3 regions of the Acidovorax sp. HDW3 genome follow, and region 1 is predicted to be linked to each of the others. Evidence: predicted binding sites of a transcription regulator. Region 1 holds the regulator's gene; each other region holds the start of a gene.

Region 1 (9,674 bases):
CTTGAAATCACCCACAACAGCTTCGCCCTGCTGGGCTTGGCTGTGGCCTTTGTGGCCTTGACCCTCATCGCCCGTCCCGACCTGCGCCAAAACGGCGAGGAGGAACTGCGCAGCTGGCTACAAGCACGCCAGGTGGCCGAGCTCGACCACCCAGTCGAGCCCGATGCCATCGAGCGCGCCACCGCCACCAACCCCAAAGACCTGCCCCAGGAGCAGGCCAAGGTGGCTTACTGGCTGAGCAAAAAATACCGCGTCGCGCCCGAGCCGCTGGCGGCGCTGGTGAGCGAGGCCTACGGCCTGGGCCAGCGCAACAAGCTCGATCCGACGCTGATCCTGGCGATCATGGCGATCGAGTCGAGCTTCAACCCCTTTGCCCAAAGCGCCGTCGGCGCGCAGGGGCTGATGCAGGTCATGACGCGCGTGCACCAGGACAAGTACCAGAACTTTGGCGGCCACTTTGCCGCCTTCGACCCGGTGAGCAACCTGCGCGTGGGCGTGAGCGTGCTCAAGGAGTGCATTGCCCGTGCCGGTTCGCTCGAAGGGGGCTTGCGCTACTACGTCGGCGCCGCCAACCTCGAAGACGACGGTGGCTATGCCGCCAAGGTGCTGGCCGAGCACCAGCGCCTGCGCCAGGTGGCCGCTGGGCGCAATGTGCCGCTGGCAGCACCGGCGGCGCCCATCGTTGCGACCAAGGCCGCACCGGTTGGCCCGAGCAGCCCAGCAACGGGCAGCGACAAGGTGGCCATGCTCTCCAGCCCCGAAATGTGAAAGCCCCTGGGCTACACTAGCAGGGTACGCGACTGGCGATAGGCGCGGCCGCCCCACCGGGTGGCTGCCGCTGACGTGGAAAACCAGCAGCGAAGCCACTTGGCCTTCCTGCCAAACCACTGGGAAGCGTACCGCCCGGGGCGACCGCTCCAGAGTGTTCGAGCCGTTCGCCTGGGCAGCCCTTGCCACCAAGGGATTCCAATTCAAAGGACTGCCATGTACCAACGCAATATTCTTGTCGAACAAGCCGATCCCGAGCTGTTTGCCGCCATCCAAGCCGAAAACCAGCGCCAGGAAGAGCACATCGAGCTGATCGCCAGCGAGAACTACGCCTCCCCCGCCGTCATGTGGGCGCAGGGCACGCAGCTGACCAACAAGTACGCCGAGGGCTACCCCGGCAAGCGCTACTACGGCGGCTGCGAGTTTGTCGATGTGGCCGAGCAGCTGGCCATCGACCGCATCAAGCAGCTTTTTGGCGCTGAAGCGGCCAACGTGCAGCCGCACTGCGGCGCCTCGGCCAACGAGGCCGTGTTCCTGGCCTTCCTCAAGCCCGGCGACACCATCATGGGCATGAGCCTGGCCGAAGGCGGGCACCTGACCCACGGCATGGCGCTGAACATGTCGGGCAAGTGGTTCAACGTCGTGTCCTACGGCTTGAACGAGAAAGAAGAAATCGACTACGAGGCCATGGAAGCCAAGGCGCGCGAGCACCGCCCCAAGCTCATCGTCGCCGGCGCCTCGGCCTACGCGCTGCACATCGACTTTGCGCGCTTTGCCAAAATCGCCAAAGAAGTGGGCGCCATCTTCATGGTGGACATGGCCCACTACGCAGGCTTGATTGCCGCTGGCGTGTACCCCAACCCGGTGCCGCACGCCGACGTGGTCACCAGCACCACGCACAAGAGCCTGCGCGGCCCGCGCGGCGGCTTCATTCTGATGAAGGCCGAGCACGAAAAAGCCATCAACAGCGCCATCTTCCCCGGCCTGCAGGGCGGCCCGCTGATGCACGTGATCGCGGCCAAGGCCGTGGCCTTCAAGGAGGCACTCTCGCCCGAGTTCAAGCAGTACCAGCAACAGGTGGCCAAGAACGCGCAGATCATTGCCCAGACGCTGACCGAGCGCGGCCTGCGCATCGTCAGCGGCCGCACTGAAAGCCACGTCATGCTGGTCGATCTGCGCGCCAAGGGCATCACCGGCAAGGAAGCCGAGGCCGTGCTGGGCCAGGCGCACATGACGATCAACAAGAACGCCATCCCCAACGACCCGGAAAAGCCCATGGTCACCAGCGGCGTGCGCATTGGCACCCCGGCCATGACCACGCGCGGCTTCAAGGAAGAAGAAGCCCGCGCCACGGCCCACCTGATTGCCGACGTGCTCGACAACCCGCGTGACGAGGCCAACATCGCCGCCGTGCGCGCCAAGGTGCACGCGCTCACCAGCCGCTTCCCGGTCTACCGCTAAAGCCAGGGCGGCACGATGAAATGCCCGTTCTGCGGCCACCAGGAGACGCAAGTCGTTGAAACCCGCGTGGCCGAGGATGGGGATTTCGTGCGCCGGCGCCGCCAGTGCGGCAGCTGCGCCAAGCGCTTTACGACCTACGAACGGCCGGACGTGAGTTTTCCGGCCATCGTCAAGAAAGACGGACGGCGCATTGAGTACGACCGGCGCAAGCTGCAGGGCTCGTTCGCCATTGCCCTGCGCAAGCGCCCGGTGAGCACGACGCAGGTCGACTCCGCCCTTGAGCGCATCGAGGAAAAGCTGCTCAACCTCGGCCAGCGCGAGGTGCTTTCGAGCCTGCTGGGCGAGCTGGTGATGCGCGAGCTCAAAAAGCTCGACAAGGTTGCCTACGTGCGCTTTGCCAGCGTGTACCGCAGCTTCGAGGACATCGACGAGTTCAAAACCGTGATCGACGAAGTGCGCTGAGTCCCTGAATCACTATCAAAATAATAGCTGCTGGCGCTTGTTCATCAAGCGCTAGCGGCTTTTTTTATGCCCATCACGGCGCGATGCGGGTGATACGGTCAGCGCGCGGCGGCGCCACCGGGCTGTATGTGCGCAAGTAGTCCTCGAACACATCCAGGTCCTGGCCGCCGCCCACGTCATCCTGGCCCTGCTGGAAAACCGTGAAATTGTCGCCCCCCGCCGCCAGATAGCTGCTGATGGCCACGCGCAGCCGCTCCTGCGGCGCAATCGGGCGGCCCTGCAAGGTCAAAGCACTCACCCGCTGGCCCGGCGGCTGCGACAGGTCGTAGCGGTAGCCAAAGCCGTCGGACACCGACAGCACGCGCGGGTTTTGCACGCTGTTGCTGCCGCTGTGAAACTGCTGCTCCAGCAGCGCCTGCAGCTGCGCGCCGCTGAAGCTGCGCACCACCAGGCTGTTGCCAAACGGCTGGACGGCAAACAGCTGGCCGTAGCGCACCAGGCCCTGGGCGTCGGGCACCAGGTCGGCACGTATGCCACCGGGGTGCATGAACGAAATCTGCGCGCCACCGCGTTCGGGCGCGCGCGTGGCCGCCAGCTGGGCGTCGGCAATCAGGTTGCCCAGCACCGATTCGCCCGAGGGCTGGCGCTGGCGCAAAAAGGCGCCGCTGGCCTGGCCCACGGGGCGCTGCGCCAGGGGCACGGCCGCCTCGCGGTAGCGCGCCACCAGCTGCGCCACGCGGGCATCCGGGGCAAACACCGGCCAGTTCGGCTGCAGCTCGACCCGGCCCTGGGCGCCGGTAAAGGGCTCGCCCTGGACGATGACCTGGCGCGCACTCTTGCGCTGCACGCGGCGCGTGTCGGTAGCGACCGCCAGGCGGATCTCGGTCAACAAAGTGCCGTACAGGCCGGCGCTGGTGAGCAAGAACGGGCGCTGGGGGTTGACCTGGCCGTAGTCGCACACATAGGCCTGGTGCGTGTGGCCCGAGACCACCACGTCCACCGCCGGGTCGAGCCGCTCCAGGATGGGCACGATGTCGCCGCTCAGGCCCTGGCAGCCGGGTGCGGTTACCGGCGCATCGGTGCGCCCGCCCTCGTGCAGCACGACGACGATGACGTCCGCGCCCTGCGCGCGCAGCGCCGGGATCAGGGCGTTGGCAGTCTCCGCCTCGTCGGCAAAGTGCAGGCCGGCGACGCCGGTGGGCGCCACCATGGTGGGCGTGGCGCGCAGCGTCAGGCCGATGAAGCCGACGGTGATGGTGTGGCCGTTGTCCGTAAAGCGCTTGAGGCCGATGGCCGGCAGCAGCGTGCCGCCGTCGGCGCGCAGGGTGTTGGCGGTGAGGATGGGAAAGTTGGCGCCGGCAAACGGCTGGCTCAGCTGGCAGGGCTCGCGCACGGTGTTTTTCTCGCAGCCGCCGTGCTGCAGGCGCAGCAGCTCGCGCCAGCCCTTGTCAAATTCATGGTTGCCAGCGGCGTGAAAGTCCACCCCCATGGTGTTGAAGGCTTCCACCGTGGGTTCGTCGAGAAACAGCGCCGACACCAGCGGCGAGGCGCTGACCATATCGCCCGCCGACACCAGCGCATGGTGCGGGTGCTGCGCCTTCAGGCTGGCAATGGCGCTGGCAAAGTAGGCGGCGCCGCCTGCGGGCACCTGCACCGTGCCGCCCTCGGTCGGCACCGGCACGGCCAGGCGCGGCGGCTCCAGGTTGCCGTGAAAGTCGTTGAAGCCGATCAGGGCGATGTCCATCACCGGCGCCGGTGTGCTGCTGCAGCCGGCCAGGAGCGCCGCCGCCAGGGCCAGGGCGGCAGCGTGTGCGCGCTGACGCCTCATGGCCGGGCGGCCGCGATCGGGCCCACGGCTTGGTGCACATCAGCGCACTGCGCGCGCTGGCGCAGCGCGTGGTCCATCACCACCAGCGCCAGCAGCGCCTCGGCAATCGGTGCGGCGCGGATGCCGACGCAGGGGTCGTGCCGGCCCTTGGTGACGACTTGCACCGGCTGGCCGTGGATGTCGATCGAGTCGCGCGGGCTCAGGATGGAGCTGGTGGGCTTGATGGCAATGCTGACCTCGATGTCCTGCCCGGTGCTGATGCCGCCCAGGATGCCGCCGGCGTGGTTGCTGGCAAAGCCCTCGGGCGTGAGCGCGTCGCCGTGCACCGTGCCGCGCTGCGCGGCGCTGGCAAAGCCAGCGCCAATCTCCACGCCCTTGACGGCGTTCAGGCCCATCATGGCGTGGGCTATTGCTGCGTCGAGCCGGTCGTACAGCGGCTCGCCCAGGCCCACGGGCACGCCCGTGGCCTGCACCCGCAGGCGCGCGCCGCACGAGTCGTGCGCCTTGCGCAGGGCATCCATGTAATCCTCGTAGCGCTGCACGTCGGCCACCGGGGCGAAGAACGGGTTGTGCGGCACATGCGCCCAGTCCTCAAAAGCGATGGGCAGCTCGCCGAGCTGCGTCATGCAGGCACGAAACTCAGTGCCGTATTTCTCGCGCAGCCATTTCTTGGCCACGGCGCCGGCGGCGACGGTGGGCGCCGTCAGGCGTGCCGAGGAGCGCCCGCCACCGCGCGGATCGCGGATGCCGTATTTGTGCCAGTAGGCGTAATCGGCGTGGCCGGGGCGAAACTGCTGCGCGATCTCGCCGTAGTCCTTGCTGCGCTGGTCCTGGTTGCGGATCAAGAGCGCAATCGGCGCGCCCGTGGTGCGGCCTTCGTACACGCCCGAGAGGATTTCGACCGCGTCGGGCTCGCTCCTCTGCGTTACGTGGCGGCTGGTGCCGGGGCGGCGCCGGTCCAGGTCGTGCTGGATGTCGGCCTCGGACAGGGCCATGCCCGGCGGGCAGCCGTCGATGACGCAGCCGATCGCCGGGCCGTGGGACTCGCCAAAGTTGGTGACGCAAAACAGGGTGCCGAGGGTGTTGCCGCTCATGGGGGAGGTTTCTTTACTATCAAAAAAATAGCTGCCAGCGCTTGATAGATAAGCGCTGGCAGCGTTTTTTACTCAAAACTGGGGCGTCACGAGCTGGCCTGGCTGGCCTGGCTGGCCTGGCTGGCCTGGCTGGCTTCCTGTTGCGGCCAGTCGCGGATGTAGGCCTTGAGCAGCTTGTTCTCGAAGTTCTGGCTATCGACCACGGCCTTGGCCACGTCGTAGAAGCTGACCACGCCCATCAACATGCGCTTGTCCATCACCGGCATGTAGCGCGCGTGGCAGCCAAGCATCATGCGCCGCACCTCGTCCATGTCGGTCTCCAGGGTGCAGGTGATGGGGGCGTCGTCCATGGCACTGCGCACCAGGCGCTCGCCGATGCTGCCGCCGTTGGCCGCCAGCACCAGGTTGATTTCGCGGAAGGTAAGCATCCCGACCAGGTCGCCGTATTCCATCACCACCAGCGAGCCGATGTCTTTCTCGGCCATGGTCTGCACCGCCTGCGCCAGCGGCGCGTCCGGGGTCACGGTGAACAAGGTGTTGCCTTTGAGGCGCAGGATGTCGCTGACTTTCATGGCAGGAATGGCGCGGGGCCCAGGTGAAAATGCTCGGGCAAATATAGCCCATCGCGCAGCACAATCGCCGCACCCCCGCAATAGGAGAAGCGATTTATGGCCAGTCCAGCGCGCTGCGCGCTTTTCATCCACGGCGTTGCCTGCGACCACAGCGTCTGGGCGCGGCCCGCCGCCGCCCTGGCCGCGCGCGGCTGGCAGGTGCTGGCGCCCGACCTGCCCGGCCACGACGGCAGCGCGGCGCCCGCGCCCGCCAGTGTGCAAGCCGGCGCCGACTGGGCCCTGGCGCAGCTGCCACCCACGGGGCCGGTGGCGCTCATCGGCCACAGCTGGGGCTCGCTCATCGCTCTGGAGGCGGCTGCCCGCCTGGGCCCGCGCGCCAGCCACCTGGCGCTGCTGGGCACGGCCAGCCCGATGCGCGTGGCGCCGGCGCTGCTGGACTTGGCAGCCAGCGCGCCTGAAGACGCGCTGGCGCGCATCATCCGCTACGCCCACAGCCTGCCCGAGGACAGCGCACCGGCGCAGCAGCAACTGGCCATGGGCCTGCGCGTGCTGCGCGCCAACCCGGCCCAGCCCCTGCTGCTGCAGGGCCTGCAAGCCTGCGACCGCTACCAGGGCGCCGAGGCCGCGCTGGCCGCCCTGGCCTGCCCGCTGCTGTTTCTCACCGGCAGCCACGACCGCATGACGCCGCCGGCCGCCGCTGCCGCGCTGATCGCACAAGCGCGGGCCACGGGCCTGGCGGTGCAGGCGCACGAGCTGCCCACGGGGCACGACATCGAGGGCGAGGCACCGGCGCAAACGCTGGCGCTGCTGCTTAGTTTTTTAGGGTGACGCTGAAGAAGCCCCCGCGATGCGATGCGCTTTTTCAGCGTTGCCTTAGCGGCGTGACGACGTCGGCCAGCAGCAGATAGTCCAGCGCCGCGCGCTGCCACAGCGGCTCCAGGCTGGGCGTGCGCGCCAGCAGCAGGCGCTGCAGCAGCGGCGCCAGCGGCGTGCTCGCCAGCTCCACCAACAGCACGAAGCGCGGCGGCTGTTCGCTGCCGCTTTGGTGCAACTCGGTGACCGGGCCGACCCAGTCGAGCGCGCACAGGGCTTCGAGCACGGGTTCGAGCTGCAGCGCATCGACCCGCAGCTGCGCCGCCAGCTGCGGCAGGCGCAGGCCCTTGGCCTCGCTCTGGCGCAGCTGCTGTAGCTGGCCCAGCGTCTCCAGCGCCAGCGCCAGCGGCGCACCCGGGCCGTCGGGCGGGCGCGCCACGCCGGCGAGCAGGCTGGGCAGGTAGGCGGTGACGACCGCGCCCAGCAGCACCAGCACCCAGACCACGTACACCCACAGCAGCAAGATCGGCAGCGTGGCAAAAGTGCCGTAGATCAGCGAATACGTGGGCACCTGCGCCAGGTACAGCGCCAGAATTTTTTTGGCCAGCTCCATGCCAATGGCCACGAACAGCCCGCCGGCCCAGGCGTCGCGCCAGCGCACCTGGGTGTTGGGCACGTAGTGGTAGAGCCCGGCCATGCCGGCGGCGAGTACCAGAAATTCAAACGAATCGAACGCCAGCCGCAAGCCCCCCGGCAACTGCCCGACCAGGCCGCGCGAGGCCGAGGCAACGTAGGAGGTGAACGCCAGGCTCAGCCCCAGCAGCAGCGGCCCGAGCGTGAGCGCCGCCCAGTAAATGAGCACGCGCTGCCCCAGCGGGCGCAGGCGGCGCACGCGCCAGATGGTGTTGAGCGTGCGGTCTATGGTCAGGATCAGCATCAGCGCCGTCAGCAGCAGCATGGAAAAGCCCACCACCCCCAGGCGGCTGGCCTTGGCGGCGAACTGCGTGATGTAGCCCAGCACCTGGCGCGCGATGGTTTCCGGGATCAGGCTGTCGATCAGCCAGCGCTGCAGCAGCTCCTGCGCCTTGCCGAAGATGGGAAAGGCGGTGAACGCCGCCAGCGCCACGGTGGCAAAGGGCACCAGGGCCAGCATGGTGGTGAACGTCAGGCTGCTGGCCGTCAGGCCCAGCTTGTCCTCACGAAAACGCGCGCGCAGCATGTGCAAGGTGCTGCGCCACGGAAAACGCGCCAGTTGCGCCGGCAGGGCGCGCGCATGTTGTGCCAGGGTGAGCAGGGTAAAAGCCATGGCCGATATGATGCCAGCCCCATGACGACGATCACCCCCCCCTCGGCCCAGGCCGCCCTCGCCCCTTCCGTCCCCCCTGCCGTGCAGACCTCGCGCTGGCTGGCCGTGGGCAGCCTGCTGGGCCTCATCGTGCTGAGCCTGGCCTGGGAGCTGTGGCTGGCGCCGCTGCGCCCGGGCGGCTCGTGGCTGGCGCTCAAGGCGCTGCCGCTGTGCGTGCCGCTGGCCGGGCTACTCAAAAACCGCATGTACACCTACCGCTGGGTCAGCCTGGTGGTGTGGCTGTATTTCACCGAAGGCGTGGTGCGCGCCTGGAGCGACAAGGGCGCCAGCCAGTGGCTGGCCGGGGGCGAAGTCGCCCTGTGCCTGCTGCTCTTCGTCGCCTGCGCCCTGCATGTGCGCCTGCGCCTGCGCAGCGCCGTAAGGAACCCAGCATGAGCGCTGCCCTGCTCGACGAACTGCGCGCCCTGGTGGGCGCCGCCCATGTGCTGACCGAGGGCGACCTGAGCGCCTGGGAGCAAGACTGGCGCCGCCGCCGCCGTGGCCACGCCCTGGCCGTGGTGCGCCCGGGCAGCACAGCCGAAGTGGCCGCCGTGGTGCGCGCCTGCGCCCGTGCCGGCGTGGCCCTGGTGCCGCAGGGCGGCAACACCGGGCTGTCGGTGGGCGCCACGCCCGACGATTCGGGCCAGCAGCTGGTGCTCAGCCTCACGCGCCTGAACGCCGTGCGCGCGCTCGATGCCGACAACCTCACCCTCACCGTCGAGGCCGGCTGCATTTTGCAAAACGTGCAGGCAGCGGCGGCGCAGGCGGGCTTTTTGTTCCCGCTCTCGCTCGCCGCCGAGGGCAGCTGCACCATTGGCGGCAACCTGGCGAGCAACGCCGGCGGCACCCAGGTGCTGCGCTACGGCAACGCGCGCGAGCTGTGCCTGGGGCTCGAAGTGGTCACGCCCCAGGGTGAGGTTTGGTCGGGCCTGTCGGGCCTGCGCAAGGACAACACCGGCTACGACCTGCGCGACCTGTTCATCGGCAGCGAGGGTACGCTGGGCATCATCACCGCCGCCACGCTGAAAATTTTTCCGCAGCCCACCGCGCAGCTGACCGCCTGGGCCGCCGTGCCGTCGATGGCGGCGGCGGTGCGCCTTTTGGGCCTGGCGCACCAGCACCTGGGCGCAGCGCTGACGGGCTTTGAGGCCATGGGGCAATTTGCCCTGTCGCTGGTGACCCGGCACATGCCGCAGCTGCGCGTGCCCTTTGCCGGCCTGGCGGGCGCGCCCTACTGCGTGCTGCTGGAGAACAGCGACAGCGAAAGCGAGGCGCACGCGCGCGAGCGCTTTGAACACCTGCTGGAGCAGGCAATGGACGACGGCTGCGTG
Region 2 (9,674 bases), 1.5 Mb from region 1:
CGTCGAGCTTCTTGCCCGAGGCGCCGGCCATGTAGATGTTCAGGCTCTGCGCCTGGTCGATCCACTTTTGCCGGCGCGAGGCGGCCTCGACCAGCCAGCGCGGCTCGACCTCGAACGCCGTGGCGTAGAGCGCCTTGAGTTCGGTCGGCACACGGTCGATGGGCTGCAGCGAGCCCTTGAAGTGCTTGAGGTCCATGACCATGACCTCGTCCCACAGGTTCAGGCGCTTCAAGTCTTGCACCAGGTAGTGGTTGACGACGGTGAACTCGCCCGAGAGGTTGGACTTGACCGAGAGGTTGCCGAACGAGGGCTCGATCGAGGCATCAACGCCGACGATGTTGGAGATGGTGGCGGTGGGCGCAATGGCGACGCAGTTGGAGTTGCGCATTCCGTCGCGGGCGATTTTTGCGCGCAGCGCCTGCCAATCGAGCTGCTCGCTGCGATCGACCTCGACGTAGCCGCCGCGCGCCTGGCGCAGCAGCTCCAGCGTATCGGGCGGCAAGATGCCGCGCTGCCACAGCGAGCCCGTGTAGCTCGAATACTGGCCGCGCTCTTGCGCCAGCTCGCTCGACGCCCAGTAGGCGTAGTAGCAAATGGCTTCCATCGAGGTGTCGGCAAACGCCACGGCGGCCTCGCTGGCGTAGGGAATGCGCAGCTCGTACAGGCTGTCCTGAAAGCCCATCAGCCCCAGCCCGACCGGGCGGTGGCGCAGGTTGGCGTCGCGCGCCTTGGGCACGGCGTAGTAGTTGATGTCGATGACGTTGTCGAGCATCCGCATGGCGGTGGTGACGGTGCGCTGCAGCTTGGCGTGGTCGATCTGGCCGTCCTTGAGGTGGCGCAGCAGGTTGATCGAGCCCAGGTTGCAGACGGCCGTTTCCTCGGCGCTGGTGTTGAGCGTGATCTCGGTGCACAGGTTGCTCGAATGCACCACGCCCACGTGCTGCTGCGGGCTGCGGATGTTGCACGGGTCCTTGAAGGTGATCCAGGGATGGCCGGTCTCGAACAGCATGGACAGCATCTTGCGCCACAGGTCCACGGCCGGCACGCGCTTGTAGAGCGTTATCTCGCCGCGATCGGCGCGCGCTTCACAGGCGGTGTAGGCGCGGGCAAAGTCCTGGCCGTAGAGGTCGTGCAGCTCGGGCACGTCTGAGGGCGAGAACAGCGTCCACTCGCCCTTGTCCATCACGCGCTGCATGAACAGGTCGGGAATCCAGTTGGCGGTGTTCATGTCGTGCGTGCGCCGGCGGTCGTCGCCAGTGTTCTTGCGCAGCTCCAGGAACTCCTCGATGTCCAGGTGCCAGGTCTCCAGGTAGGCGCAGACGGCGCCCTTGCGTTTGCCGCCCTGGTTCACGGCGACGGCGGTGTCGTTGACCACCTTGAGGAAGGGCACCACGCCCTGCGATTCGCCGTTCGTGCCCTTGATGTGCGCGCCCAGGGCGCGCACCGGCGTCCAGTCGTTGCCCAGACCGCCGGCGAACTTGGACAGCAGCGCGTTTTCCTTGATGGCGTCGTAGATGCCTTCGAGGTGATCGGGCACCGTGGTCAGGTAGCACGAGGACAGCTGCGAGCGCCGCGTGCCGCTGTTGAACAGCGTGGGCGTGCTGCTCATGAAGTCGAACGCCGACAGCACCTCGTAGAACTCGATGGCGCGGGCATTGCGGTCGCTCTCGCGCAGCGCCAGGCCCATGGCCACGCGCATGAAGAAGGCCTGCGGCAGCTCGATGCGGCGCTTCTTGACGTGCAGGAAATAGCGGTCGTACAGCGTTTGCAGCCCGAGGTAGTCGAACTGCTGGTCGCGTTCGGCGCGCAGTGCGGCGGCCAGGCGCGGCAGGTCAAACTGCAGCAGCGCGGGGTCGAGCAGCTCGTTTTCCACCCCTTGCGCGATGCACTGGGGAAAGTATTGCAAGTAGGCTTCACCCATGGCGCCGGCGGCGACGTCACGCCCGAGCACTTCGCGGGCAATGGTGTGCAGCAGCAGGCGCGCTGTGGCGTGGGTGTAGCCAGGGTCTTGCTCGATGAGGGTGCGCGCGGCCAGGATGGCGGCCTTGTCCACTTCTTCGACGGGTACGCCGTCGTAGAGGTTGCGCAGCGTCTCGGCAACGATGGGCTCGGCCTGCACGGCGTCGCCCAGGCCGCTGCAGGCGGCGGCAATGCGTTCGCGCAGGCGCAGTAGATCGAGCAGCACGCGCTGGCCTTGCTCCAGCACGTGGATTTGCGGCGCCTGCGGCATCAGGGCCTGCTGCTGCTGAGCGCGCTCTTGCGCGCGGCGCTCGCGGTACAGCACGTAGGCGCGTGCCACTTCGTGGTGGCCGCTGCGCATCAGGCCCAGTTCCACCTGGTCTTGCACGTCCTCGATATGGAAGGTGCCGCCGCCGGGGCGCGAGCGCGTGAGGGCGCGCACCACGCCCGAGGTCAGCTCCTCCACCGTCTCGCGCACGCTGGCCGAGGCCGCACCCTGGGTACCGTGGATGGCCAGGAAGGCTTTCATCAGCGCGACCGCGATCTTGGGCGGCTCGAACGGTGCCACCGCGCCGTTGCGGCGCAGGATTTGGTAGTGCGCCAGCACCAGCACGGGTGGGACATGGCCGGACTGCGGGGTGGGCAAGGTGGCGGTGGGGATGGAGGGGGCAAGCGCGGCGTCCATGAAATTCCTTGGCTGGGAGGAAAAAACGCGACGCACCCAAAGCCGTTGGGGCGTCGCGCAGGAGAAAAATGGGGGGACAACGAAAAATCGTTGAAGCACTATATATGGTGTTTTATTTTTAATAAAACACTACAGGTAGTGTAGTAAGCCTTGGAAGCCGCAGTGCTTCGCAGGGGAATCAGCCTTTTGCTGGAAGGGTTGTTGCGGGAAAACACGTACCCAGCCAGGCCAGTTGCTGTTGCAAAAGTGCCCAGTCAAAACCGGGCCCGGGGTCTTGCTTGCGCCCGGGGGCAATGTGCTCGTGGCCGGCGATGTGGGCGATGGGATAGCGCTGGCGCAGCGCCTGGCACAGCGCTGCCAGGCACTGGTACTGGGCGGGCTCAAAAGTCTGGCCTTCGAGCCCTTCGAGCTCGATGCCAATGGAGTCATCGTTGCAGCCCGGGCGCCCCCGGTAGGCGGAGGCGCCGGCGTGCCAGGCGCGGGCGTCGGCATCGACGAACTGCCACAGCTGGCCCTGGCGGGTGATGAAGAAATGCGCCGACACCTGCAGGCCGCGAATGCTCTGGTAGTAGGGGTGGGCGTCCCAGTCGAGCTGGTTGGTAAACAGCTGCTGCACGGCACCCGTGCCGTACGCACCCGGCGGCAGGCTGATGGAGTGCACGACGATCAGGTCGATCTGTGCGCCCGCTGGACGCGGGCCGTGGTTGGGCGAGGGCAGGTGCTGCGCCTGGCTCAGCCAGCCGCCGTCCCAGGCGGGGGCGGCGTTATGGGGCGTCATTCGGCATCGTCATGCGGCTCGCCATCTTGCGGCGCGGCAATGTTCAGGCGCGCGATGCGGTAGCGGATCTGGCGCAGGCTGATGCCCAGGCGCGCCGCCGCAGCGGTGCGGTTAAAGCCGCTGTCTTGCAGCGCGCGCACCAGGATGGCGCGCTCTTGTTCGTCGAGCCAGGCTTGCAGATCGTTGGGTAGATCGTTGGGTGGTGGCGGGCTGAGCGGCTGCGCCAGGGGCACCGAGGGGGCCAAAGGAGCTAACGGCGCTAGGGGCGCTGGGGGGGGGTGCGCGGCCAGGGCAGGGGTGGGGTGGCTTGGCAGGTGCAGCTGCTGGCCGTCGGCCAGGGTCAGGGCGCGGTGCAGCAGGTTTTCCAGCTCGCGCACGTTGCCGCTCAGGGGGTGCTGGGCGATTTGGGCCAGGGTGTGGGCGTCTAGCGTTGGCAGCGGCAGGCCCGATTCTTGGGCGATGCGCGCCAGCAGCGCCCGGCACAGTGCCGGCAGGTCCTCGCGGCGCTCGCGCAGCGGCGGCACCAGCAGTTCGATGACGTTGAGGCGGTAGTACAAATCCTGGCGAAAGCGCCCGGCGCGCACGTCGGCCGCCAGGTCGCGGTGCGTGGCGCTGACGATGCGCACGTCCACCGGCTCCTCTTGCGTTGCCCCCAGCGGGCGCACGCTGCGCTCCTGGATGGCGCGCAGCAGCTTCGATTGCATGGCCAGCGGCAGGTCGCCGATCTCGTCGAGAAACAGTGTGCCCCCGCGTGCCGCCTGGAAAAAGCCATCGCGGTCTTGCGTCGCGCCGGTGTAGGAGCCTTTGCGGGCACCGAAAAATTCGGCTTCGAGCAGGTTTTCGGGGATGGCGCCGCAGTTGACGGCGATCAAGGGGCCGTCAGCGCGCTGGCTGCAGCCGTGCAGGGCGCGGGCGACCAGCTCTTTGCCGGTGCCCGATTCGCCGTGGATCAGCACTGGCGCCATGCCGCGCGCCACCTTGGTGATGTGGCCCTTGAGGGCGCGCATGGCCGGCGCCTCGCCCACGATGCGCGCCAGGGCGTCTTCGGCGCGGGCGGGCTGGCGGGCAAGGGGGCTGCTGCGTGTGGTGCTGCGGGGTGCGGGCACGCCCGCGCTGCCCTGGATGGCGGAGGCGACGACGGCGCGAAATTGCTTGAGATCGACCGGTTTGGTGAGGTAGTCGAAGGCGCCGGCGCGCAGTGCCTCGACGGCGTTTTCGGCCGAGCCGTAGGCGGTCATGACGATGCTGCGCTCGCGCCGCTGCTGCTCGCGCAGCTGGGTCAGAAGCTCCATGCCTTCGCCGTCGGGCAGGCGCATGTCGGTGAGCAGCACGTCAAAAATTTGGCGGCTGAGGCACTCGCGCGCTTCTTGCAGGCAGGCAGCGGTTTCCACGCGGTAGCCTTCGCGCAGCAGGGTCAGTTCGTAGAGGGTGCGCAGATCGGGTTCGTCGTCAACGACCAGGATTGCGGCAGCAGTAGCGTTCATGGGGGCGATTACACCACCAAGGTGTCGAACAACCCGGGGTGTTCGGCCGTGCGTGTGTGCTTGCGAAACACCACGCTGAAGGCGTTGCCGCTGATGAGGCCGCGCGCGCTCTCGCGTGCCAGGCGCTGGTACAGCAGGCTGGCGCCGTGGCGCTGGCACAGCTCGCGGCAGATGTACAGGCCCAGGCCGCTGTTGCGGCTGTGCGAGGAGAAAAAGGGCTCGAACAAATGCCGCTCGACCGAGGGGTCGAGCGGCCCGCCGTCGCTCCAGACCTGCAGGCTGACCTGGCCGTCTGCTGCCTGCTGGCTGTGGATTTGCAGCGAATCGGGCTGCGTGCCCATGAAACGCAGGGCGTTGTCGAGCAGGTTGATGAGCACACGGCGCAGGTGCTCGGGGTCGAATTCGACCTGCACTGCGCCCGCCTGTAGCTGCACCAGGGCCTGGCGCTGCGCGGGGTCGGCGCTGCGCCAGTCTTGCCAGATTTGCTGCACCTGCTCGTCCAGCGCGAGGCTGCGCGCAGGCGCGTGGCTGATCTGGTTTTGCACGCGGGCGATGTCGAGCACCTCCTCGACGATGCGGGCCAGGCGCTCGGCGTTTTGCGCCACCATCTGGCTCAGGCGCAGTTGGGTGGGCGCTTGCAGCTCCTCTGCCAGAAGGGCATTGGCCTGCACGATGGCTGCCAGGGGGTTGCGAATCTCGTGGGCCACGGCGGCTGACATGCGGCCCATGGAGGCGAGTTTTTCTGTGCGCAGGCGCGCTTCGAGCTCGCGCAGGTCGTGCAAAAACATCACGCACTGCGCCGCTGTGCCGGTGCTGCTGTGCTGCGCCGTGAGCCAGGTACGCACGCGCAGGCCGGTGGGGCTGCGCCCGCTGTGCAGCAGGCCCACGTCGGCGCGCTGCGGCAGGCCGGTGGCAAAGGTGCTGTGCGCCAGCTGCTGCAGCGGCGCCCAGGCCGCCTGGCCACCCAGGGAGAACGGTGGTTGCAGTGGCTGTGTGCCCGCCAGCAGTTGCAGGGCGGCGGGATTGGCTACCTGCACCCAGCCGTCGGCGCCGAGCACGAGCACGCCATCGCTCAGGTTCTCGATCACCAGGGCGTTGACCTGTGCCTGGGCTTGCGCGCTTTGCTGGCTTTGCTGCGCCAGCTCTTGTTCACGCAGCAGGCGCTGGGCCAGTTGGTGCGTGAGGTAGGCGACGAGGAAATAGCCGGTGCCCGTTAGCGCCGCCTGCAGGTAGGGGCCTGCAGGGTCGGCCAGGCTGTCGAGGCTGTGCCACCAGGCGGTGCCCAGCAGCATCAGCGTGGCGCAGGCGGTGGTGCCCAGGCCCAGGGTGAGCGAGCCCAGCACCGAGGCCATGAGCACCGGCACGCCAAACAGCGGCGTGTAGTTCATGCTGCCCACCTGCAGCCATTCGAGCAGACCGACCAGCAGCAGATCGACGCCCAGCAGCGGCAGCCAGCGCGGCCCCACCTGGGGCGGCGGTGGCAGCGGTGAGGCCAGCAGGCGTGTGAACGTGGCAATCAGCAAATAGGCGCTGCACAGGGCGACCAGGGTGGGGTCGCTGCCGGGTTGCAGTGCCAGGCCGGTGCCGTGCAGTGCCAGCAGGGCCAGGGCGATGGCAATGCGGGCGCTTAAAAAGCCCAGCCACAGGCGCTGAAACGGAGCGTCGGCGCGCAGCAAAGACGGTGGCATGGAGAGTGGGGCGTGCAATTACTGCGGGCCGGCGCTGCGGTGCGCGTTGCAGCAGTAATGCTGCGTGCCCTGCGCCAGGGCTTCGCTGCGCGGCAGGTGCAGGCCGCAGTGCGCGCATTCGACCATGGCCTGGGGGGCGGCGGCCGGGCGCACGGCAGCGGGCGGCGGGCGGCGGGTTTTGCTGCGCCACAGGCCGTAGGCCACGGCCAGCACCAGCAGCACGAGCAGGTATTTCATAGGTTCTTACCCAGCACCACTTCGAGCACGAAGCGCGAGCCGACGTAGGCCAGCAGCAGCAGGGCGGTGCCGCCGTAGAGCACGTGGCGTGCATGGCGCCCGCGCCAGCCAAAGCGCATCCGGCCCACGAGCAGCACGCAAAAGGTCAGCCACGCGAGGATGGAGAACACCGCCTTGTGGTCCCAGTGCCAGGCGCGGGCGTAGAGCTGCTCGCCAAACAGCCAGCCCGCCAGCAGCGTGGCCGAGAGCAGGATGAAGCCGGCGGTGACGAAGCGAAACGTCAGGCGCTCCAGGGTCAGCAGCGGCATTCCGCTGTCGGGCTCGGTTGCCTGGCGGATGTGGCGCTCGGCGCGCGTCATGAGGGCGGCGTGCACCACGGCGGCGGCAAACAGGCCGTAGCAGGCAATGCCCAGCGCCAGGTGCAGCGCCAGCCAGGGGGATGCCGTGCCGTGCAGCGGCTGGCCTGGAAAGGCGCAGCCCAGCAGCACCGCCAGGGCGGCGAGGGCGCACAGCATCCAGCGCGCCTGCATGTGGGGGAAAAGCTGGCGCTCGATGGCGTAAACGGTGAGCACCAGCCAGGCCGTCATCGACAGCGCCGGGCCAAAGCCAAAGCGCGGCGGTGTCTGGCCGACCAGGGCCCAGACCAGGGCGCCAGCGTGCAGCAGCCAGGCCAGGGCCAGGGCTGTGCGCACCGAACCTGCGCCCAGGCGTGCAGCGCCGGCGGCGGGCACGGCGTAGGCGAGGGCGGCGGCGCCCGCCAGCGTCCAGCCAAGGGGGGAGGCACTGGGTAAAATCATGGCCGACAGTGTACCTTTCGCCCAGGGGTTTCCCCCTCTGGAGCGCCCCTCCCAACGCCCACCTTGCGCGGGCTCATCCCACAGCAGCAGACATGGCTTCCGCACTCACCGACAAACTCTCGCGCCTCGTCAAGGAGATGCGCGGCCAGGCCCGCATCACCGAATCCAACGTGCAGGACATGCTGCGCGAAGTCCGCATGGCGCTGCTCGAAGCCGACGTGGCGCTGCCCGTGGTGCGCGACTTCATCGCCCGCGTGAAGGAAAAAGCCCTGGGCCAGGAGGTGCTGGGCAGCTTGAAGCCCGGCCAGGCGCTGGTCGGCATCGTCAACGCCGAGCTGGCCGCGACCATGGGCGAGGGCGTGGTTGACATCAACCTCGCGGCGCAGCCGCCGGCCGTCATCCTCATGGCGGGCCTGCAGGGCGCAGGCAAGACCACCACCACCGCCAAGCTGGCCAAGCACCTGATCACCAAGCGCAAGAAGAAGGTGCTCACCGTCTCGGGCGACGTGTACCGCCCGGCGGCCATCGAGCAGCTCAAGACCGTGACGGCGCAGGCCGGCGCCGAGTGGTTCCCGAGCACGCCCGACCAAAAGCCGCGCGACATCGCCCTGGCGGCGCTCGACTACGCCAAGCGGCATTACTTTGACGTGCTGCTGGTCGATACCGCCGGGCGCCTGGGCATCGACGAGCTCTTGATGCAGGAAATCAAGGAGCTGCACGCGCTCTTGAATCCGGTGGAAACCCTGTTCGTCGTCGATGCCATGCAGGGCCAGGACGCGGTCAACACCGCCCGCGCCTTCAAGGAAACGCTGCCCCTGACCGGCATCGTGCTGACCAAGCTCGATGGCGACTCGCGCGGCGGCGCCGCGCTGTCGGTGCGTGCCATCACCGGCGCGCCCATCAAGTTTGCCGGCGTGAGTGAAAAAATCGACGGCCTGGAAGTCTTTGACGCCCAGCGCCACGCCCAGCGCGTGCTCGGCATGGGCGACATCGTGGCGCTGGTCGAGCAGGTGACGCAGAACGTCGATCTGCAGGCGGCGCAGAAAATGGCCGAGAAGCTCAAGAGCGGCAGCGGCTTCGACCTCAACGACTTTCTCGCCCAGCTGCAGCAGATGAAGCAGATGGGCGGGCTCTCCAGCCTCATGGACAAGCTGCCCACCCAGCTCACCGCCAAAGCCGGCCAGGTGGACATGGACAAGGCCGAGCGCGAAGTGCGGCGCAAGGAAGGCATCATCTGCAGCATGACGGCGCAGGAGCGCCGCCGCCCCGAACTCATCAAGGCCACGCGCAAAAAACGCATCGCCATGGGCGCCGGCGTGCAGGTGCAAGAGGTCAACCGCCTGCTCAACGAATTCGAGCAAATGCAAACCATGATGAAAAAAATGAAGGGCGGCGGCCTGATGAAGATGATGAAAAAAATGGGCGGCATGAAGGGCATGAAAGGAATGCCCGGCCTGCCGTTTTAAGCGCTTTTTTAGAGCGTTTTAAGGCTCTAGCGCTTACCAAATAAGCGCTGGTAGCTATCAAATTGATAGTATTTCAGTCAGGAGGGCGCCCATGCCAACCCCACTGTTGCCCACCGCAGTGCTCGACGCATCGTTCAAAGGCTACCCCCTGGGGGCGCCGCCTTGCGCGGTGACCGAGGTCGGGCGCCAGGGCTGGCAGCTGTTCGCGGGCGACCTGCCCCTGCCCCTGGCGGTGTTGCAGCGCAGCGCCCTGGCGCACAACCTGGCCTGGATGCAGGACTGGGCGCAGCGGCGCGGCCTACACCTCATGCCGCACGGCAAAACCACCCTCTCGCCCGAGCTGCTGGCGCAGCAGCTGGCCGCCGGCGCCTGGGGCCTGACCTTTGCCAACGCCTGGCAGGCGCAGCTGGGCGTGGCCGTGGGTGCGCAGCGCATCCTCATCGCCAACCAGGTGCTGCAAGACGCTGATTTAACAGCCCTCGCCGCCCTGCGCGCCCGGCACCCGGGGCTGCAGCTGTGGTTTCTGGTCGATTCGCTGGCGCAGCTGGCGCTGATCGAGCGCTGGGCCGCGCGCCATCCC
Region 3 (9,674 bases), 1.0 Mb from region 1:
GCTGCGCTCTTGCGCAGGCCGCGCACCAGGCCGACGGAGACGGTGCCGGCGGTGGCCAGCAGCACGGCGGTGGGGCGCGCGGCTGCCACCTGGGCGACTACGCTGGCCAGGTTCTGGCCATCGGTGGCCACGCTCGCCTGCAAGGCTGGTTTTTGGCCCAGGGCATCCAGGGCGCGGCTGGCGTCGGCCAGCATTTCCTGGCCGTAGCTGTTGTCCTGGTAAACGATGGCGATGTTTTTCAGCCCCATCTCTGCCAGGCGCTGCACCAGGCGCACGATTTCGTCGCTGTAGCTGGCGCGCACGTGAAAGACGTTGCGTTGGCCCTTGCGCAGCGAGAGTGCGCCCGAGACCGGCGCGACGTAGGGGATGCCCGCCTCCTGCACCAGCGGCAGCAGGGCCTGGTTGGTGGGCGTGCCAAAGCACGAGAGCAGGGCCAGCATGTCGTCTTGCGCCAGGAGTTTTTTCACGTTGGCGGCGGCGCGCTCGGGCAGGTAGGCGTCGTCGAGCAGCTGCAGCTGCAGCTGCCGGCCATGGATGCCACCCCGGGCGTTGATCTGCGCCATGGCGGCTTCGGTGCCGCGCTGGATGTCCAGTCCCGAGCTGGCCAGAGGGCCGGTGGTGGGGGCACTGCAGCCGATGAGCAGGGGTTTTTCCTGAGCCCAGGCCGGTGCGCACAAGGCGGCGGCGGAGCAGGCGGCAAAAGAGACGAATTGGCGGCGTTGCATACGTGAACCCGATTCAAAAGCGCAAAAAAAATAAGACCCCGCGCTGTCGCCTGCGCAACAGCCGAGGCCCCTCCTGCATCCGAATAATATGAATGCGAACGGTCATTCTAAAAAGCGGGCATTACGCCAAACTGTCCCGCAAGTTACCGCCTTTTTTGAAGGAGACACCCCCATGACGATTTGGAACCACGACCTGACCCTGGAGCAGCTCAACGCCTGGAACCAGGGCTGCGCCGTCTCGCACCTGGGCATCGAGTTCACCGAGATCGGCGCCGACTACCTGCGCGCGCGTGTGCCGGTGGATGCGCGCACCAAGCAGCCCTACGGCCTGCTGCACGGCGGCGTGAGTGTGGTGCTGGCCGAGACGCTGGGCTCGGTCGGCGCCGCCTGCGCCTGCCCGCCGGGGCACAAGGCGGTGGGGCTCGATATCAACGCCAACCACCTGCGCGCAGCCACCAGCGGCTGGGTCACGGGCACGGCGCGGCCGGTGCACATCGGCAAGAGCACCCAGGTGTGGCAGATCGACATGGTGAACGACGCCGGCGAGATGACCTGCGTCTCGCGCATCACCATGGCCATCCTCGCGCCCAAGGGGTAGGGCGGGGCGCGCAAACAAATTGCGGTCAAAAATTGGGGTCAGATTCCAATTAATCCCTGACTAATTGGAATCTGACCCCAATTTATTCTTCCTCCAACCGCTTGAGCCGTTCGCTGTGCCAGTACACCTCGGCGCCGCCGTCCATGCGGTTGAGCACGCGCGCGAGCACGAACAGCAGGTCCGAGAGGCGGTTGAGGTACTGGCGCGGGCCGGCTCGCATATCCTCGCGCGCTTGCAGCGCGACCACGGCGCGCTCGGCGCGGCGCGCCACCGTGCGGCAGACATGGGCTTGGGCGGCGGCGCGCGTGCCCGCTGGCAGGATGAATTCCTGCAGGCGCGGCAGCTGCGCGTTGTAGTGCGCCAGCGCCTGGTCGAGCTGCTGCAGGGCGCTGTCCTGCAGCAGCGCAAAGCCCGGCATGGCGAGCTCGCCGCCGAGGTTGAAGAGCTGGTGCTGGATGTCGATCAGCAGCTCGCGCACCTCGGGCGGCAGCGGCTCGCACAGCAGCAGGCCCAGGTGCGAGTTGAGCTCGTCCACGTCGCCCATGGCGTGCGGGCGGCCGCTGTTCTTGGATACCCGGGTGTTGTTGCCCAGGCCGGTGCTGCCGTCGTCGCCGGTGCGGGTGGCAATTTGAGAGAGGCGATTACCCATGAGAAGCTCCTTATGCATGGAGGTATTGCACTTCGGCATTGGACGCAACCAGGGGTAAACCCTAGGATTGCGCCCATGCCCCATGTCGGGGCGCCGTAACGAGGAATTTCACCATGACCAGCATTGCCCATCCCCATTCCCTGCAGCTTCCGGCAGGCGTGGCCGGTGTGGAGCGCATCGCCGCTGCCCTGCGCAGCCTGCTGCCAGCGCGCCGCGCCGCTGCGGCCCCGGCCCCGGTGGTCAATACCCTGCTGCAGCAAGAGCGCGCCGAGGCCGCCCTGGCCCGCGCCACGCTGGGCATTGCGGTCAGCAATATCCGCCGCTACGACTGAAGCCGACCGGACTGACGCCCGCATGGGCGTTAATAAAAACGATAGCTGCCAGCGCTTGCCCTGTCTGGTTTTGATGGTGTTTTCCATCTGAAACCAAGGCGGAGCAAGCGCTGGCAGCTATCGTTTTTTTATGCCTGCCCCCACAGGGGCAGGCGTTGCCAGGGGGTTAGCCCAGGCGTTTTTCCAGCGCGGCCTTGGTGGCCAGCAGCGCTTGCGGCAGGCGGTAGGCGAGCTTGTCGAAGTGTTCGGCGTGCAGCTTGAACTCTTCCTGCCAGGCCGCTTTGTCGATGCTGGTGACGGTGTTGAACTGCGCGGCAGAGAAGTCCAGGCCGGTCCAGTTGATCTCGGCGTACTGCGGGGCGATGCCGAACATGGTGTCCTGGCCCTGCGCCTTGCCTTCGATGCGGTCGATCATCCACTTGAGCACGCGCATGTTCTCGCCGTAGCCGGGCCAGACGAACTTGCCGTCCTCGCCCTTGCGGAACCAGTTGACGCAGTAGATGCGCGGCAGCGTGGCGCCCTGCGCCTGCAGCTTGGCGCCCAGGCTGAGCCAGTGCTGGAAGTAGTCGCTCATGTTGTAGCCCATGAAGGGCAGCATGGCGAAGGGGTCGCGGCGCACCACGCCTTGCGCGCCAAAGGCGGCGGCGGTGGTTTCAGAGCCCATGGTGGCGGCCATGTACACGCCCTCGGTCCAGGAGCGCGCCTCGGTCACCAGCGGAATGGTGGTGGAGCGGCGGCCGCCGAAGATGAAGGCGTCGATCTGCACGCCCGCCGGGTCGTCCCAGGCGGGGTCGAGCGCCGGGTTGTTGGTGGCGGCGACGGTGAAGCGGGCGTTCGGGTGCGCGGCCTTGGCGCCGGTTTCCTTGGCGATTTGCGGCGTCCAGTCGCGGCCCTGCCAGTCGATCAAATGGTCGGGCAGCTTGCCCTGGTCTTTTTCCATGCCTTCCCACCAGACGTCGCCGTCGTCGGTCAGGGCGACGTTGGTGAAGATCACGTCCTTGTTCAGGCTGGCCATGCAGTTGGGGTTGGTCAGCGTGTTCGTGCCCGGGGCGACGCCGAAGTAGCCGGCCTCGGGGTTGATGGCGCGCAGCGTGCCGTCGGCCTGGGGCTTGACCCAGGCGATGTCGTCGCCAATGGTGGTGACCTTCCAGCCGGCAAAACCGGCCTCGGGCGGCACCAGCATGGAGAAGTTGGTCTTGCCGCAGGCGCTGGGGAAGGCGCCGCCGACGTGGTACTTCTTGCCCTCGGGGCTGGTCACGCCCAGGATCAGCATGTGCTCGGCCAGCCAGCCCTGGTCACGGCCCATGGTGGAGGCGATGCGCAGCGCCAGGCACTTCTTGCCCAGCAGGGCGTTGCCGCCGTAGCCCGAGCCGTAGCTCCAGATTTCGCGCGTTTCCGGGTAGTGCACGATGTACTTGACCTTGGGGTTGCAAGGCCAGCTGGTGCTGTCTTTTTCACCAGCGGCCAGGGGCGCGCCCACGGTGTGCATACAGGGCACAAATTCGCCATCCACGCCCAGCACGTCGTACACGGCGCGGCCCATGCGCGTCATCAGCTTTTGGTTGACGGCGACGTAGGCGCTGTCGGTCAGCTCGATGCCGATGTGGGCAATGTCGCTGCCCAGCGGGCCCATGGAGAAGGGCACGACGTACATCGTGCGCCCGGCCATGCAGCCGTCAAACAGGGGGGCCAGGGTGGCGCGCATCTCGGCCGGATCGGCCCAGTTGTTGGTCGGGCCGGCGTCTTCTTTCTTGGCGCTGCAGATGAAGGTGCGGTCTTCCACGCGCGCCACGTCCGAGGGGTCGGAGCAGGCCAGGAAGCTGCCCGGGCGCTTGGCGGGGTTGAGCTTTTTGAAAGTGCCGGCATCGACCAGCAGCTGGCACAGGCGGTCGTATTCCTCTTGGCTGCCGTCGCACCAGTGGATGGCGGCGGGCTTGCACAGCGCGGCCATCTCGGCCACCCAGGCAACGATCTTGGGGTTTTTGACGTAGGCGGGGGCCTGGATGGCCAGGCCGGCGGCGGGTGCGTTCATCGGAGCGTCCTCAAGTTGAAAAACCATTTTTTCAAAGGCCGCGCACCGCACGAGAGGAGGTGGCTTTTGAAAAAACGGCTCACTGTCACGCCGACAGAACCGATGATTCTATGAAACCACGCTGAAACTGTGTTGCCGTATGCTGGTAAATCTATGCAAACGATGCATGTGGTTATGCATCGTTTGCGCGGCGGCGGCGCCGCTCAATGGTGCTCGGCCTGCATTCCGGCGGCGCGCAGCTGCGCCAGCACCTGCTGCACGTGCGCCTGGCCGCGCGTTTGCAGCACCAGTTCGATCTCGACGTTCTGCGCCGCCAGCATGGTGAAGGCGCGCTGGTGGTGCACCTCCTCGATGTTGGCGCCGGCGGCGGCGACGGTGGCGGTGATCTGCGCCAGCACGCCGGGCACGTCGCGCGCGCTCACCTGGATGCGCGCCAGGCGGCCCGAGCGCACCAGGCCGCGCTCGATGATGGCGGCGAGCAGCAGCGGGTCGATGTTGCCGCCCGAGAGCACCAGGCCGACTTTCTTGCCGGCAAAGCGCTCGCGGTAGCGCGCAAGCGCCGCCAGGCCGACGGCGCCCGCGCCTTCGACCAGGGTTTTTTCAATCTCCAGCAGCATCAGCACGGCCTGCTCGACGTCGCCCTCATCGACCAGCAGCAGGTCGTCCACCAGGCGCTTGACTACCTCTTGCGTGATGGCGCCGGGCGTGCCGACGGCAATGCCCTCGGCAATCGTCGATTGCCCCATGGGCAGCGCGCGCCCCTGCACGGCGTTGAGCATGGAGGGAAAGCGCTCGGTCTGCACGCCGATGACCTCGATGCCCGGCTGCAGCGCCTTGGCGGCGGTGGCCACGCCGGCAATCAGCCCGCCGCCGCCGACGGCCACCACCAGGCAATCGAGGTCGGGCTGCTGGCGCAGCATCTCCAGCGCCAGCGTGCCCTGGCCGGCGGCGATGGCCTCGTCGTCGTAGGGGTGGACAAACACCAGGCCCTGCTCCTGCGCCAGCTGGTAGGCGTGGGCGCGGGCGGCTTCGAGGGTGTCGCCGTGCAGCACCACCTCGGCGCCAAAGCCGCGCGTGCGCTCGACCTTGACCCCGGGCGTAAAGCGCGGCATGACGATGACGGCGCGCAGCCCCAGGCGCTGCGCGTGGTAGGCCACGCCCTGGGCGTGGTTGCCCGCGCTCATGGCGACGACGCCGCGCGCGCGCTCCTCGGGCGAGAGTTGGCTGAGCTTGTTGCAGGCGCCGCGCTCCTTGAAGGAGGCGGTGAACTGCAGGTTCTCGAACTTCAAAAACACCTGCGCGCCGACGATCTGCGACAGCGTCTGCGATTCGACGCAGGGGGTTTCGAGCACTTGGCCGCACAGGCGGGCGGCGGCGTCCTGGATGGTCTGGAGGGTGAGCATGGTCGGGCCATTGTGGCGCAGCCCTGTGGCTGCGTTGGTTTCATGGTCAAAAATGCTGCTAGCGCTTATAAAACAAGCGCTAGCAGCTATTGTTTTGATAGTGTTTCTTTCAGCCCCAGGCGCTTGGCGAGCTTGTGCAGATTGCTCGCGTCCAGCCCCAGGCTGCGCGCGGCCTGCGCCCAGTTGCCCTGGTGCTGCGCCAGGGCGGCGTGGATGTGCTGGCGCTGACAGGCTTGCACGGCCTGGTGCAGGCTGGGGGCGGCAGCGGTGGGGCTGGCGCGGTGGCTGGGGTTGATCGGGCTGCTGGGGGGGCTGGGCCCGGTGTCGAGATCGAGCAAGGCGGACTCGAGGGTGACGATGTCGCCCGGGTGTGCGCCCTGGCTCAGGGCCTTGAGCGCGGCGCGGCTGATGACGTGTTCGAGCTCGCGCACATTGCCCGGCCAGCGGTAGCGCGCCAGCGCCTCCTGCGCCGCCGGCGCCAGGCGCAGGCTGCGCAGGCCCAGGCGGGCGCGGTTGAGCTCCAGAAAGCGCCCGGCGAGCAGCAGCACGTCGCTGCCGCGCTCGCGCAGCGGCGGGATCGGCACCGGGTAGACCGAGAGGCGGTGGTACAAGTCGGCGCGAAAGCTGCCGGCGGCCACCTGCTCGCGCAGGCGCCGGTTGGTGGCGGCGAGGATGCGCACGTCCACATGCCGGGGCTGGTCGGCGCCCAGGCGCTGGATTTCGCCGTTTTGCAGCGTGCGCAGCAGCTTGGCCTGCACCGCCAGCGGCAGCTCGCCGACTTCGTCGAGGAACAAAGTGCCGCCATCGGCGGCCTCGAAGCGCCCCGGGCGCTCGGCCAGCGCGCCAGAAAAAGCGCCGCGTGCGTGGCCAAAGAGCTCGCTCTCGGCCAGCGACTCGGGCAGGGCGGCGCAGTTGACGTGCACCAGGGGCTTGTCTGAGCGCGGCGAATGGCGGTGCAGCCAGCGCGCAAACAGCTCCTTGCCCACGCCGGTCTCGCCCAGCAGCAGCACCGGCAGTTCGGAGCCGGCGACCACGCGCAGCTCGTGCAGCAGCTGCGTGAGGGCCGGGCTTTGGCCGACGATCTCGGCGTCGCCCGCCAGCGGCAGGGGCGTGTCGGCGCTGCTGGCGCGCGCGCTCGGCGCCAGGCGCAGCTGGCTGATCTCGCCATCGCGCTGCGCCATGCGCACCGCCGCCTGCACCAGCAGGGCGCAGTGCGCCAGCGCGCGGCGCTCGGCCGGGCCGAAGGTGCCGGTGCGCAGGGCGTCGAGCGTGAGCACGCCCCAGGGGCGCGCGTCCAGCCACAGCGCCACGCCCATGCAGTCGTGCACCGGCAGCGGCGCGCCGGGCAGGGCGTCGAGCAGGCCGTCGTAGGGGTCGGGCAGCTGGCTGTCCTTGTCAAAGCACAGCACCTCGCGCTGCGCCAGCAGGGCCGCCAGGCGTGGGTGCTGGTGCACGGCAAAGCGCCGCCCCAGGGCCTCGCCCACCAGGCCGTCGATGGCCACGGGGCGCAAAAACGATTCTTCCAGCCGCAGCAGCACCACCGCGCCGCAGTGAAAACGCGTGCGCAGCTGGCCCACCAGGCGCTGCAGGCGCTCAGCCGGGGCCAGGTCTTGGGACAGCTCGGCCAGCAGGTCGGGATCGACAAGGGTATTCATTACCCGATTATGGTTTAAACAACCGTTTTTGGCTGGGGTTGAAATGACCGTTATCTTGCCAATGCCTTGCTAAGTCATTGTTTTATGGTGTTTTTTGGGCTGGCATGGGGTTTGCGTTACTTGTGGTGACATGAACCCATAGGAACTGTGATGAACATCGACAAATTCAAGCACCAACACCTGGACATCCTCGCGCGCATCGACCATTTGCGCACCCTCACCCGCGCGGGCGTGATTGCCAACGCCGGGGCGTTGGCACAGGGCATCGTGGCCATCAGTGCTGTCATCAAGCTGCACCTCTCGGTGGAAGACCAGGCGCTGTACCCGGCGCTGCAGCGCAGCGACGACGCGGGCCTGGCGCGCCTGGGCCAGCGTTTTCAGCACGATATGGGGCCGATTGCCGCTGCCTTTGATGCCTTTGCCCGGCGCTGGAACACGGCCGCGCGCCTGTGTGCCGACGAGGCAGGCTTTCGCCGCGACGCCAACGACGTGCTGCGCCGCGTGTACGAGCGCATGAAGCACGAAGACCGGGACTTTTACCCCCGCATTGAAGCGGCACAGGAAACCGCCGCCGCCCAGCCCTAAAAACCCTGATCCTCTCGCGTCTTTAGACGCTTCTTGCTTGGGCCGCCCTTGGGGCGGCCCTTTTTTTGTCCGACGTAATTGCTCAGGTTTTTGCGTTAAATCAAATGCGGCAAACAACTACCTATGGTGTTTTGAGCTGTGGTTGCACACTACATGTAGTGTTTAATTTGCCTGGAGCTGCCGCATGTCCACCCCCGTCGCCACCTTGCCCCGTGACGTCATTGACCGCGATGGCGCGCGCGCCGCGTTCGATGCCGAGCGCATCGCCTCGGCCATCGCCCGCGCCGGCGCGGCCACCGGCGAGTTTGGCGTGGACGAGGCGCAGCTGCTCACCGCCCAGGTCACCAAGGTGCTGGGCCACCGTTTTCACGGCCAGGCGCCGACCATCGAGCAGATCCAGGACGTGGTCGAGCAGACGCTGATCGCCGCCAACCACCTGCAAACCGCCCGCGCCTACATCGCCTACCGCGAGCGCCACGCCACCTTGCGCGCCGACCGGCAGACGCTGGTGCATGTGGAGTCCTCCATCAATGAATACCTCTCGCGTGCCGACTGGCGTGTGAACGCCAACGCCAACCAGGGCTATTCGCTGGGCGGCCTGATCCTGAACGTGGCCGGCAAGGTCACGGCCAACTACTGGCTGTCGCATGTGTACGCGCCCGAGATCGGCGAGGCGCACCGAAGCGGCGACATCCACATCCACGACCTGGACATGCTCAGCGGCTACTGCGCCGGCTGGTCGCTGCGCACGCTGTTGCACGAGGGGCTCAACGGCGTACCCGGCAAGGTGGAAGCCGGCCCGGCCAAGCACATGAGCTCGGCCGTGGGGCAGATCGTGAACTTTCTCGGCACGCTGCAAAACGAGTGGGCGGGCGCACAGGCGTTCTCCTCGTTCGACACCTACATGGCGCCCTTTGTGCGCAAGGACGGCATGGACTACGCCGCCGTGCGCCAATGTATGCAGGAGTTGATCTACAACCTGAACGTGCCCTCGCGCTGGGGCACGCAGACGCCGTTCACCAACCTGACCTTCGACTGGACCTGCCCCGAGGACCTGCGCGAGCAGGTGCCGGTGATTGGCGGCGTGGAAATGCCGTTTTGCTACGGCGAGCTGCAGGCCGAGATGGACCTCATCAACCGTGCCTACATCGACGTGATGACCACGGGCGACGCCAAGGGCCGGGTGTTCACCTTCCCCATCCCCACCTACAACATCACGCCCGACTTCCCGTGGGAGAGCGAGAACGCCGCCGCGCTGTTCGAGATGACGGCCAAGTACGGCCTGCCCTACTTCCAGAACTTCATCAACTCGGAGCTGTCGCCCAACATGGTGCGCTCCATGTGCTGCCGCCTGCAGCTCGATTTGCGCGAGCTCTTGAAGCGCGGCAACGGCCTGTTCGGCAGCGCCGAGCAGACCGGCAGCCTGGGCGTGGTCACCGTCAACTGCGCGCGCCTGGGGTTTTTGCACGCGGGCGACGAGGCCGCGCTGCTGGCCGCGCTCGACCGCCTGCTCGAACTGGGCAAGCAAAGCCTGGAGGTCAAGCGCAAGCTCATCCAGGGCCTGATGGACCAGGGATTGTTCCCCTACACCAAACGGTATCTGGGCACGCTGCGCAACCACTTCAGCACCCTGGGCGTGAACGGCATCAACGAGATGGTGCGCAACTTCACCAAGGGCGAGCAGGACATCACCAG

Evidence for each region. The regulator NrdR, encoded in region 1, represses ribonucleotide reductase genes. The targets are predictions, from matches to a motif close to CACNANATNTNGTG.
Region 2: a site for NrdR is predicted at 2,741-2,754, ahead of G7045_RS11185 (ribonucleoside-diphosphate reductase subunit alpha). Genes of this name have one in related genera too.
Region 3: a site for NrdR is predicted at 8,127-8,140, ahead of G7045_RS13975 (ribonucleoside triphosphate reductase). Genes of this name have one in related genera too.

What each region holds. Positions count from the first base shown of each region.
Region 1 covers NZ_CP049885.1:908,802-918,475, reverse strand. The annotation lists gene G7045_RS04070 (lytic transglycosylase domain-containing protein) at 1-768, shown strand, start outside; ZMP/ZTP riboswitch at 787-952, shown strand; gene glyA (serine hydroxymethyltransferase) at 985-2,229, shown strand; gene nrdR (transcriptional regulator NrdR) at 2,245-2,691, shown strand; gene G7045_RS04055 (bifunctional UDP-sugar hydrolase/5'-nucleotidase) at 2,765-4,519, opposite strand; gene aroC (chorismate synthase) at 4,516-5,613, opposite strand; gene G7045_RS04045 (CBS domain-containing protein) at 5,700-6,185, opposite strand; gene G7045_RS04040 (alpha/beta fold hydrolase) at 6,282-7,013, shown strand; gene G7045_RS04035 (YhjD/YihY/BrkB family envelope integrity protein) at 7,048-8,304, opposite strand; gene G7045_RS04030 (DUF2069 domain-containing protein) at 8,326-8,739, shown strand; gene G7045_RS04025 (FAD-binding oxidoreductase) at 8,736-9,674, shown strand, end outside.
Region 2 covers NZ_CP049885.1:2,427,358-2,437,031, reverse strand. The annotation lists gene G7045_RS11185 (ribonucleoside-diphosphate reductase subunit alpha) at 1-2,644, opposite strand, end outside; gene ampD (1,6-anhydro-N-acetylmuramyl-L-alanine amidase AmpD) at 2,823-3,422, opposite strand; gene G7045_RS11175 (sigma-54 dependent transcriptional regulator) at 3,419-4,906, opposite strand; gene G7045_RS11170 (PAS domain-containing sensor histidine kinase) at 4,915-6,594, opposite strand; gene G7045_RS11165 (PP0621 family protein) at 6,613-6,831, opposite strand; gene G7045_RS11160 (inner membrane protein YpjD) at 6,828-7,628, opposite strand; gene ffh (signal recognition particle protein) at 7,721-9,094, shown strand; gene G7045_RS11150 (alanine racemase) at 9,186-9,674, shown strand, end outside.
Region 3 covers NZ_CP049885.1:3,014,401-3,024,074, reverse strand. The annotation lists gene G7045_RS14015 (ABC transporter substrate-binding protein) at 1-725, opposite strand, end outside; gene G7045_RS14010 (hotdog fold thioesterase) at 898-1,323, shown strand; gene G7045_RS14005 (cob(I)yrinic acid a,c-diamide adenosyltransferase) at 1,406-1,972, opposite strand; gene G7045_RS14000 (hypothetical protein) at 2,086-2,304, shown strand; gene G7045_RS13995 (phosphoenolpyruvate carboxykinase (GTP)) at 2,471-4,336, opposite strand; gene G7045_RS13990 (threonine ammonia-lyase) at 4,540-5,739, opposite strand; gene norR (nitric oxide reductase transcriptional regulator NorR) at 5,826-7,394, opposite strand; gene G7045_RS13980 (hemerythrin domain-containing protein) at 7,545-7,979, shown strand; gene G7045_RS13975 (ribonucleoside triphosphate reductase) at 8,164-9,674, shown strand, end outside.